One region of the Microbulbifer bruguierae genome, then DNA from elsewhere that is predicted to be linked to it. Evidence: predicted binding sites of a transcription regulator. Region 1 holds the regulator's gene; each other region holds the start of a gene.

Region 1 (3,621 bases):
AGCCGGCAGAGAACAACCAGTAACTCCGCCCCACATCAAGATTGAGAATAACCAGGCAGCGATACTGCCAAGATATCGGATTTGACTATGCCGACGCTCAAAGCGTTACACCTCGCCAAGCAGTACAAAAAGCGCAAAGTTGTACACGATGTATCCGTCAGCGTCTCCAGTGGCCAGGTCGTCGGATTGCTGGGCCCCAACGGGGCTGGAAAAACCACCTGCTTTTACATGATCGCCGGACTGGTGCAGGCGGATGCCGGACAGGTACTGATCGACCACGAAGACATTACCGGACTGTCCATGCACGGCCGCGCCCGCAAGGGAATCGGTTACCTGCCCCAGGAGGCGTCGGTATTCCGCCGCCTGTCGGTACAGGACAACATCCTGTCCATTCTGGAAACCCGCAAGGACCTGGACCGCAATCAGCGCAAGCAGCAGCTGGAAGCCCTGCTGGAAGAATTCCACATCACGCATATCCGCGAGAGCCTGGGCATGGCACTTTCCGGCGGTGAACGCCGACGAGTGGAAATTGCCCGCGCACTGGCCACCAACCCGGCATTTGTATTGCTGGATGAACCCTTTGCCGGGGTGGACCCCATTTCCGTCAACGATATCAAGCAGATCATCCGCCATCTGCGGGATCGCGGAATCGGTGTGCTGATCACCGATCACCATGTGCGCGAGACCCTGGACATCTGTGAAATTGCTTATATCGTCAGCGAGGGCCATATCATCGCCGCAGGAGCCCCCACAGACGTCGCCGAAAACAAACAGGTAAAAGACGTCTATCTGGGACACGACTTCACTATCTGAGCGGATCCGAGTAGTTGCATCCACACTTCCCCGCTCCTATACAGATGTCTGTCACAATTCCGCACAACGACCCCCAACATTCCTCTCTGCTCACCAATTTTTCGGCACGCTTATTGCTTAACGTGCCGCTTGTGTTCCGTATGCCTCCGCGGTAGTCTGCAGCAAATGAGCTTTACGCCGCCGCTTCAAACCCAGAATTTGTCGCGGCGGATTCACGCCAGAATTTTCTGCCGGCACTACTCCTATGAAGCAGTCACTCCAGTTAAAACTCGGCACTCAGCTGACGATGACGCCGCAGCTGCAACAGGCTATCCGCCTGCTGCAACTGTCGACCCTGGACCTGCAGCAGGAAATCCAGTCCGCACTGGACAGCAACCCGTTACTCGAAGCGGATTTTGACGAGCACGCCGGCGAATCTCATCAGGAACAGAACACCCCCTCTCAGGAGGGAGCCCAGCGCGAAGACAGCGACGGCGCAGCTGACACAAAAAATGACGCCAGCGCTGACAGCGACTGGAATAGTGACATCCCTGACGACCTGCCGGTCGACACCCGCTGGGACGACATCTATACCAACAACAGCTACCAGGGCAACGAGGGCGAAGACTACGCCCTCGAGCAACGCAATGCCGCATCAGAAAGCCTGCAGGACAGCCTCCTCTGGCAACTCAACCTGACGCCGCTGACTGCCGAAGACAAGCACATTGGCGAAGCCCTGGTTGACGCTATCGCCCCTAACGGTTTTCTGGTTGCGGAGCTGGAAGAGATAGCCGTCGCAATTGGCGTGGATGTCGACGAAGTGCAGGCGGTACTGAAAACCATCCAGCAGTTTGAACCGGTGGGCTGTGGCGCCCGCGATCTGCGCGAGAGCCTGATGTTACAGCTGCGGCAACTGCCTGAGCAGACCCCCTGGCTGCCACAGGCGCTGATCGTAGTCGGCCAGCACCTGGACCTGCTGGGCAAGCGGGACTTCCGTCAGCTGAGCCGGCGCACCCGTCTCAGCGAAGCACAATTGGGCGAAGTCATGCGCCTGATTCAGACTCTCACCCCCTACCCCGGCGAAGCCTTTGGTGGCGAAGAGCCCCAGTACGTGGTTCCAGACGTGATCGTGAGCCGCAAGCAACAGCGCTGGGTAGTGGAGCTGAACCCGGAAACCACCCCCAAACTGCGCATCAATGACGCCTATGCCTCCCTGATAAAGCGCGCAGACAACTCCACCGAAAACAACTACCTGCGCGATAACCTGCAGGAGGCGCGCTGGTTCCTGAAAAGCCTGCAGAGCCGGCACGAAACCCTGCTCAAGGTGGCAACCTGTATCGTCGAGAAACAACAGGGCTTTTTCGAACAGGGTCCGGAAGCCATGAAGCCGATGGTGCTGGCCAATATTGCCGAAACTATCGGCATGCACGAATCCACCATTTCCCGGGTAACCACCCAGAAGTACATGCTCACTCCCCGCGGGGTTTTCGAGCTCAAGTACTTCTTCTCCAGCCACGTGAGCACCGATTCTGGCGAGGATGCCTCGTCCACCGCCATCCGCGCCCTGATCCGCAAGCTCATTGACGGCGAGCAGCCGCGCAAGCCACTATCCGATAACAAGATTACCCAGGAGCTAGACGCCCAGGGCATCAAGGTAGCCCGGCGCACCGTAGCCAAATATCGCGAGTCCATGGGAATCCCTTCGTCTAGCGAGCGCAAGCGACTGGTCTGACTGTAACAGTCAAAATATGGGCGCAGTAACCTCTCTTCGTACACTTTCTGGACAACCAATAGCCAGACATTGAGTGTATCCTTCCATTCTGGCGCACTTCCTAGTAGGGTGCCGCCCTGTGCGGGGGTGCAGCCAGTTTGTGCTGAACCCGATGAGGAGAAATCCATGCCGACCAACATCAGTGGCCACCACGTAGAAGTGACTCCGGCGATTCGCGATTACTGCCTGACCAAACTGGACAAACTCTCCCGCCACCACGACCTGATCACCAATACTGAGGTCATTCTTTCCGTCAGCAAACTGATCCAGAAAGCCGAAGCGCGGATTCACGTGAATGGCAAGGATGTGTATGCAGACTCGGAAGCGGACGATATGTATGCGGCGATTGATGCGTTGACCGACAAACTCGACCGGCAACTGCTTAAACACAAAGAAAAGTTACGCAGTCACCGCTAGACCGCTAGCGTTGGACCACCAGCAAGATATGACATTGGACGCACTACTCTCTCCCCGCCTGAGCCTTTGCCACCTGGCGGGGAGCAGCAAGAAAAAGCTGTTACTCAACATCGCCCAGGCGATTTCTGAACAATACCCAGAACTGGATTCGGACACTGTGTTCAACCAGCTGGTAGCCCGGGAGCGCCTGGGCTCCACCGGCATCGGTGAGGGTGTCGCTATCCCCCACTGTCGCCTGCCCGGCTGTGAGCGCCCAATCGGCGTCCTCTGCACCACCTCTCCCGCAGTAGACTTTGACGCGATCGACCGCCAACCCGTAGACCTGCTGTTTGCGCTGCTGGTACCGGAAGGCGCGGATCAGGAACACCTCGACACCCTGGCGGAAATCGCCGCCCTGTTCAGTGACAGCCGGGTACGGGAAAAGCTGCGCGAGGCGACCACCAGCGACGAACTCTACGCACTGGCCATAAACAGCGCCGCCGCGGCATAATGCCTGCTGCCCATCCGGCGGCTCCTGCTCCGCCGGCACCCGGTCTATCCGCCGTTCAAACAGCAAGGAGCGTTGTGCAATGCGATTGGTCATCATCAGCGGCCGCTCGGGGTCCGGAAAGAGTTCCGCCCTGCAACTGCTGGAAGACGTT
Region 2 (3,621 bases), 1.4 Mb from region 1:
TGAAGCGCGAAGAAGTTCAGCGTATCAACATGACCACTCACCCGGTTGAGTTTGAGCTGTACTACTCTTGCTAAGCGTTCTGCCAAGTAGCCCTGCTACGAGGCAGAGGTCATCGGTGCATTGCCCCGGCGTTTAACGCAAGGGCGGTGTAAAGATGGCGACAAAGCCCGCGCCTCTGGTGCGGGCTTTTTTTTTGTGTGGCAGATGGCTAGCCTTAACCTACGGCACAGTAAAAATGAGAGGCGGGACGGCCCATGATCAGACTGATTTCAGTGTTGCTGGCGCTGCTGGCGGCACCGGTAATGGCACAGCAGGAAACTTCTGCGGGCGAAGAGAAGGGCTCGTCAGCGCCCTCAGGTACCAGTGTTTACCGGAGTGTCGGCCCGGACGGCAAGGTGACATTCAGCGATACCCCGCCACCGGGTAAGAAAGCCGAAAAGATCAAAATAGGTCCCACCAATGTGCAACCGGTAGCGCCGCCGCTCCCCCTGCCTACCCGCAAGCTGTCGCCGCGGGACCAGGACGACAAGCGCTATGAGGATCGCGACCAGGGCCCGGTGGACTTTGCCATCGTCAGCCCGGTCAACGACGCCACCATCACTCCGGGGCAGCGGTTTATCGTGCTGCAGGTAGCGATGGAGCCGGTGCCGAGGGACGGTTATGCATTCTACGCCGTGATCGATGGCCAGCGCTGGTCCGGGATGTCCTCCGGCACCAGCCTGGATATCTCCGCGCTGGAGCGCGGCACCCATACCATCCAGGCGGTACTTGTGGGCACCGGAGGCGAGCCTCTGGCGCAGTCGCAGACCATTCAGGTCCATGTGAAGCGCCCCGGTGGCCAGGTGCCGGAGTTCCCCGCAGAACAGGCGCCACAGATGCCGAAAGCGCCCCAGGCGCCGGGAGTTGCCAAGCCGCCAAAACCCCAGCCGCGCTGATTCTCTGCCGCCGTGATGCCGGGCCCCTGGGGTCCGGTTTCATCTGGCGGCGGCTCTCCTGAGTAAATCTCGACTCGTTTGTTGCCCTGCCCGCCGCCCTGCGCCCTTTCTTGAACATCAAATCTGGCTATTTTTTGTTCTTCGCACAATAATGGTGCGCTATTTTGTGGCGCCTTGTGCCGATGCCCCCAAAATCACCCATGGATCCCGGTTTTTGCGCCATTTTGGTTTGCTTTTTGCACTGCCAATAGGCGAACCGGAAAAGAGAACTGAATCGGAAGCCTGCATGCTCAACGACCGCCAGTTACGCCTGCTACTGGACAACCTGACCTCGGCCGTTTTGGTGCTCGATGAGACGTTGTCACTGCGCTATCTCAACTCCGCGGCGGAGGACCTGATTGCGGCCTCCAGTTCCCGCTCCCTCGGCCTGCCATTGCAGGAGGTGGTGCGGGAATCCGAATCCGCCGAGCAGGCGCTGCACGGGGCCTTGGTTAGCGGTGAAAAGTACACCGTGCGTCGCGCCCTGTGGTTTTTGCACAATCTGGAAGAGTGCACCGTCGACTATTCGGTAACCCCGCTCACCGAGCTGGGTTTGCTGTTGCTGGAAGTGCAGTCCATGGACCGCTTGCTGCGCATTGCGCGCGAAGATGCGCTGCTCTCCGCCCAGGAAACTACCCGCAATCTGGTGCGGGGCATGGCCCACGAGGTGAAAAATCCTCTCGGCGGTATTCGCGGAGCGGCACAGTTGCTGCAAAGGGAACTGAAAGAGCTGGATCAACCGGAGGCGGAAGATCTGGTGGAGTACCCCCAGATCATCATCGAAGAGGCGGACCGCCTGCGCAACCTGGTGGACCGTATGCTGGGACCGCGCAAGCCGGTGCAGCTGAAGCCGGTGAATGTGCATGCGATTACCGAGCGGGTGGCGCAGCTGATTGAGGCGGAGTGTAACGGTGCGCTGGAGATCAAGCGTGACTACGACCCGTCGATTCCGGATATTCCCGCCGACAGTGAGCAGTTGATCCAGGCGGTATTGAATATAGCCCGCAACGCTATGCAGGCCATTGCTGAAAATATTGGTCTCGATGCCGGCGATCTCACCATCCGCACCCGGGTGCAGCGCCAGTTCACCATTGGCCGCCGCCATTGCGCACTGGTGTGCCGGATCGACATCGTCGACAACGGCCCGGGTATTCCGGAAGACATCCGCGAGCGGATTTTTTACCCGATGATTTCCGGGCGCGCAGAGGGCTCGGGGCTGGGATTGTCCATTTCCCAGCACATCATCAATCAGCACCGGGGGCTTATCAAATGCGAGAGCCAGCCCGGGCAGACAGAATTTCAGATTTATTTGCCCCTGGCGAACGATTAGCCAGAGGCACGACGAGAAGCACAATTAGCACAATTAGAAAGTAATCGCAGAGCCGGAAAATTATGATGAACAATCGCGTTTGGATCATTGATGACGACCGCTCCATCCGCTGGGTACTGGAGCGAGCACTTTCCCGCGCAGGGATCGATACCATCTGCTACGAAAGTGGCGATCGCGCCCTGGACGATTTTTACAGCGAGTCACCGGATGTGGTGATCAGCGATATTCGTATGCCGGGCTCCGACGGCTTCAAACTGCTGCAGCGTTTCCAGGCCGAACGCCCCGCCCTTCCCATTATCATCATGACCGCGCACTCGGACCTCGACAGCGCGGTAGCGGCCTATCAGGGCGGCGCCTTCGAATATTTGCCCAAGCCATTCGATGTAGACGAAGCGGTGGCAGTAACTCGCCGGGCCCTGGCGCACGCCAACGAACAGAAGCCGGAAGAGCCGGTGGTGGTGGAAAACGGTGCGGGCAACAAGGAAATTATCGGCGAGGCGCCGGCGATGCAGGAAGTCTTCCGCGCGATCGGCCGCCTGTCCCACTCCAATATCACGGTGCTGATCAACGGCGAATCCGGTACCGGTAAGGAACTGGTGGCGGCGGCGCTGCACAACCACAGCCCGCGCAAGAACCAGCCGTTTATCGCCCTTAACATGGCGGCGATTCCGAAGGACCTGATGGAGTCGGAACTGTTCGGCCATGAAAAAGGTGCGTTCACCGGCGCCAGCGCCCAGCGCGCCGGCCGCTTTGAACAGGCCAACGGCGGCACCCTGTTTCTGGATGAAATCGGGGATATGCCCGCGGAGACGCAAACCCGTCTGCTGCGGGTGCTGGCAGACGGGGAGTTTTACCGGGTGGGCGGCCACACTCCGGTAAAAGTCGATGTGCGCATCATCGCCGCTACCCACCAGGACCTGGAACGCCTGGTACAGGAGCACAAATTCCGCGAAGACCTGTTCCACCGCCTCAACGTCATCCGTATTCATATCCCCCGTCTCGCCGATCGTCGCGAAGACATTCCCCGCCTGGTGCGCCACTTCTTTATCAGTGCCGCCAAGGACCTCGGGGTAGAGCCCAAGATTCTCACCAAGGAAACCGAAGAGTATCTCTCTGGCCTCGACTGGCCCGGCAATGTGCGCCAGCTGGAAAATACCTGTCGCTGGATCACGGTAATGGGGTCCGGCCGCGAAGTGCTGATCGACGACCTGCCGCCGGAGCTCCACCACCAGAGCGCCACCAGCGAAGCGCCCCAGGATTGGCAGAAGGCCCTGCGCCTGTGGGCCGACCAGGCCCTGGCGACTGGCCAGCGCGAGA
Region 3 (3,621 bases), 2.2 Mb from region 1:
GCCACCGGCAGTGATCGGCGTTATCGCGGTTCACTAGCGGCAATTGCCGACGGTGTCGGCAGCGCGGAGGCCGGAGGTGCAGCGGCACGGGCTGCGATTAGTGGGTTTATTTCCGATTATTACAGTACGCCGGATTCCTGGTCGGTGAAGCAAGCTGCAGCGCGTGTATTACATGCACTGAATAGTTGGCTGTACCGGCAGAGCGGTGGTGCGGATGAAGTGCAGCGGGGCTGGCTAACGACGTTTTCTGCGGTAGTGCTTAAAGGCTCTACGGCGCATCTGATCCATATCGGGGATTCACGGATTTACCGGCTGCGGGATGGCAACCTGGAGTGCCTGACTCGGGATCACAGTCGCACACTGGGGCCCGGGCGGACATTTTTGAGCCGGGCGCTGGGAATGGATGCGCATATCGAGGTCGACTACCGACAGGAGCCGCTGGAGCCGGGAGATCTGTATTGCGTGACCACCGACGGAATTCACGATTTTCTCCCCCTCAGCCAATTTTCGCAGTTGCTGTCGCAGCATCAACTCGATGCCTCGCAACCGCTGATTGCGGCGGCGCTGAAAAATGGAAGCAAGGACAATCTGAGCCTCGCACTGTGCCGGGTGAATGTACCGGACACCCTTGAGGCGGACGATGTGATACTGGCAACCAGCCAGCTACCTTTCCCGCCCCCCCTGCAACCGGGGAACAAGATCGACGGTTACGAGGTATTACAGGAATTGCACGCAAGCAGCCGCAGCTATCTGTACCTGGTGCGGGACATGGAACCCACCGTAGACGGTAAGCCTGCGAAGCTGTGTGCACTGAAGGCACCATCGGAGAATTTCATCGATGACCCGGCGTATATCGAGCGGTTTATCGCCGAGGAATGGACCGGTCGACGGCTGGACCACCCGACGATTGTCAAGGTGTACCCGCCGCGCAAGCAGCGCCAGTTCCTCTACCATGTGATGGAATATGTAGACGGGCAGAATCTGCGCCAGTGGATGCAACTGAACCCGGAGCCGCCGCTGGATCAGGTGCGCAATCTGGTGCAACAGTTGGTGAGCGCATTGCGGCGTCTGCAGCGGCTGGAGATAGTGCACGGCGACCTCAAGCCGGAAAACATTATGGTGGACACTTGTGGACGCCTGAAACTGATTGACCTCGGCGGGGCCAATGCGGCGGGACTGCAGGAGTTGTTGCGCTACCAGGACAGTGCGCCGCCGGGCAGCAAGAATTACTGCGCCCCGGAATACTTTGTCGGCGACGGCGCCAGTCACCGTTCGGATATATTTTCCCTTGGAGTCATCGCCTATGAAATGCTCACCGGTGAGTACCCTTATAAAGAGCGTTTCGGCAGCAGTCACTACCAGCTGAAAAACTATGCCGGCATGCGCTATGTCAGCGCGCGCCAGTGGCGGAAAGATATCCCGGACTGGATTGACGGCGCTCTGCGCAGGGCCTGTTCGCCCGACCCAAAAAGTCGCTACCCCGCGCTGTCGGAGTTCGTACACGACCTCAGCGCTCCCAACAAAAGGTTCAACACCGCAGAAAAGCCGCCGCTAATTGAGCGCAATCCGCTGCTGTTCTGGCAGACAGTGGCGGTGCTGGCGATACTTTCGCACCTTTTATATTTTCTTTGAGCCAAGCCGATGGGCACAAACTTGGGGCGAGAACCAAAAAAATCGCACCAATTTACAGCAGGAAAATATGCAAAGTCTTCATTAATCCCCGAAAAGCCTATGGTTTCCCGCCGTCGACGCCGCTCCGGCAAGTTGGCACAGAGATTGAATGCCTTAAGTCACAATCCGAAATTCTTTTAGCAAGGCAACGGCGCCTGACACTCTTCGACAGAAGAGGGATGCCCGTGTAGCCTCGCAACACCTCCGGCTCACTCCTCCACTCCCCTTCTGTCGCGAACGTCAGGCACCTACACCTGGTAAAAAACGGCAGAGATCATGGTTAAGCAAAAAATCGTCGTCATCGGCAACGGCATGGTGGGTCACCACTTCCTGGAACAACTGGCAAATCGTCCCGAACGGGAACTCTTCGACGTGCTGGTATTCTGCGCCGAACCCCGCCCCGCCTACGACCGGGTACATCTTTCCGAATACTTCGGCGGCCGCACCGCAGACGATCTCGCCATGGGCAAGGTGGAACAGTACCGCGGGTGGGGTTATGACCTGCGCCTGAACGATGCCGCCGTCAGCATCGACCGCGAAAACAAAATCGTGACCTCCGCCAGCGGTGCCAGTGAAGCCTACGATCATCTGGTACTGGCCACCGGCTCCTATCCATTTGTACCGCCGATTCCCGGACACGAACACGAAAAGTGCTTCGTTTACCGCACCCTCGAAGACCTCGACAAAATTCAGGCCGCAGCGAAAGACGGCAAGATCGGTGTAGTTGTGGGTGGTGGCCTGCTGGGTCTGGAAGCAGCCAACGCGCTCAAGCAGCTGGGCCTGGAAGCCCACGTGGTGGAGTTCGCCCCCGGGCTGATGTCCGTACAGCTGGACGAGGGTGGCTCGAAACTGCTGCGGGAAAAAATCCAAGAACTGGGTGTAACCGTACATACCAGTACCGCCACCGAACTGATCGAGGAAGTGGACGGCGGGCGTCTGCGCATGCAGTTCAAGGGTGATAAAGAGCTGGTCACGGATCTGATCGTGTTCTCCGCCGGTATCCGCCCGGAAGACAATCTGGCCCGCTCCGCCGGTATCGAGCTGGGTGAGCGCGGTGGGATCGTAGTCGACAACCACTGCCGCACTTCCGACAAGAACATTTTCGCCATTGGCGAATGTGCGCTGTTCGATAACCGCATCTTTGGTCTCGTGGCCCCCGGTTACTCCATGGCCCGCACAACCGTTTCCCTGCTGTGTGGTGAAGCGGCGGAGTTCAACGGCGCCGACATGAGCACCAAGCTTAAGTTGCTGGGTGTGGATGTAGGCTCCATCGGCGATGCGCACGGCCGCAGCGAAGGTTCCGCGGCGATCACCTTTGTGGATGAGCAGACCGGCGTATACAAGCGCATGATTACCGACCGCGAAGGCAAAAAGCTGCGCGGCGCGGTGCTGGTGGGCGACACCGGCGACTACGATACCCTGCTGCAATATCACCTGAACGATATGGATCTGCCGGAGCACCCGGAGCAGCTGATCCTGCCGGCACTGGATGGCGCGGCGCCAGCACTGGGCGCCAGCGCGCTGCCGGACACTGCCACCATCTGTTCCTGCCACAACGTGAGTAAGGGCGATATCGTCGGCGCGGTTCAGGGCGGTTGCTGTTCTCTCGGCGACGTCAAGAATGCAACCAAGGCCTCTACCGGTTGTGGTGGTTGTTCCGCGCTGTTGAAAAACGTGGTGGATACTGAGCTGGCCGCGCTGGGTGTGGAGGTCAACAATGACCTCTGCCCGCACTTCCCCTACACCCGCCAGGAAATTTTCCACATGGTGCAGGTGGAGGAAATCAAAACCTTCGATGAGCTGCTGCACAAGCACGGTTCCGGCAAGGGCTGTGAAATCTGCAAGCCCACCGCTGCATCCATCTTTGCGTCCCTGTGGAATGAACATATCCACAAGAAGCCTCTCGTGGGCCTGCAGGACACCAACGATACGTTTATGGCGAATATGCAG

What was found. The regulator sigma-54, encoded in region 1, starts transcription at its own class of promoters, with help from an activator protein. The targets are predictions, from matches to a motif close to TGGCACANNNNTTGCNNT.
Region 2: a site for sigma-54 is predicted at 1,161-1,178, ahead of glnL (nitrogen regulation protein NR(II)). Genes of this name have one in related genera too.
Region 3: a site for sigma-54 is predicted at 1,766-1,783, ahead of nirB (nitrite reductase large subunit NirB). Genes of this name have one in related genera too.

Annotation. Positions count from the first base shown of each region.
Region 1 covers NZ_CP118605.1:1,559,488-1,563,108, forward strand. Annotated here, with positions in the region: gene lptA (lipopolysaccharide transport periplasmic protein LptA) at 1-23, shown strand, start outside; gene lptB (LPS export ABC transporter ATP-binding protein) at 88-813, shown strand; gene PVT68_RS06685 (RNA polymerase factor sigma-54) at 1,058-2,524, shown strand; gene hpf (ribosome hibernation-promoting factor, HPF/YfiA family) at 2,690-2,980, shown strand; gene ptsN (PTS IIA-like nitrogen regulatory protein PtsN) at 3,009-3,470, shown strand; gene rapZ (RNase adapter RapZ) at 3,550-3,621, shown strand, end outside.
Region 2 covers NZ_CP118605.1:2,961,442-2,965,062, forward strand. Annotated here, with positions in the region: gene glnA (glutamate--ammonia ligase) at 1-74, shown strand, start outside; gene PVT68_RS12375 (DUF4124 domain-containing protein) at 255-935, shown strand; gene glnL (nitrogen regulation protein NR(II)) at 1,222-2,304, shown strand; gene glnG (nitrogen regulation protein NR(I)) at 2,370-3,621, shown strand, end outside.
Region 3 covers NZ_CP118605.1:3,863,559-3,867,179, reverse strand. Annotated here, with positions in the region: gene PVT68_RS15955 (bifunctional protein-serine/threonine kinase/phosphatase) at 1-1,632, shown strand, start outside; gene nirB (nitrite reductase large subunit NirB) at 1,948-3,621, shown strand, end outside.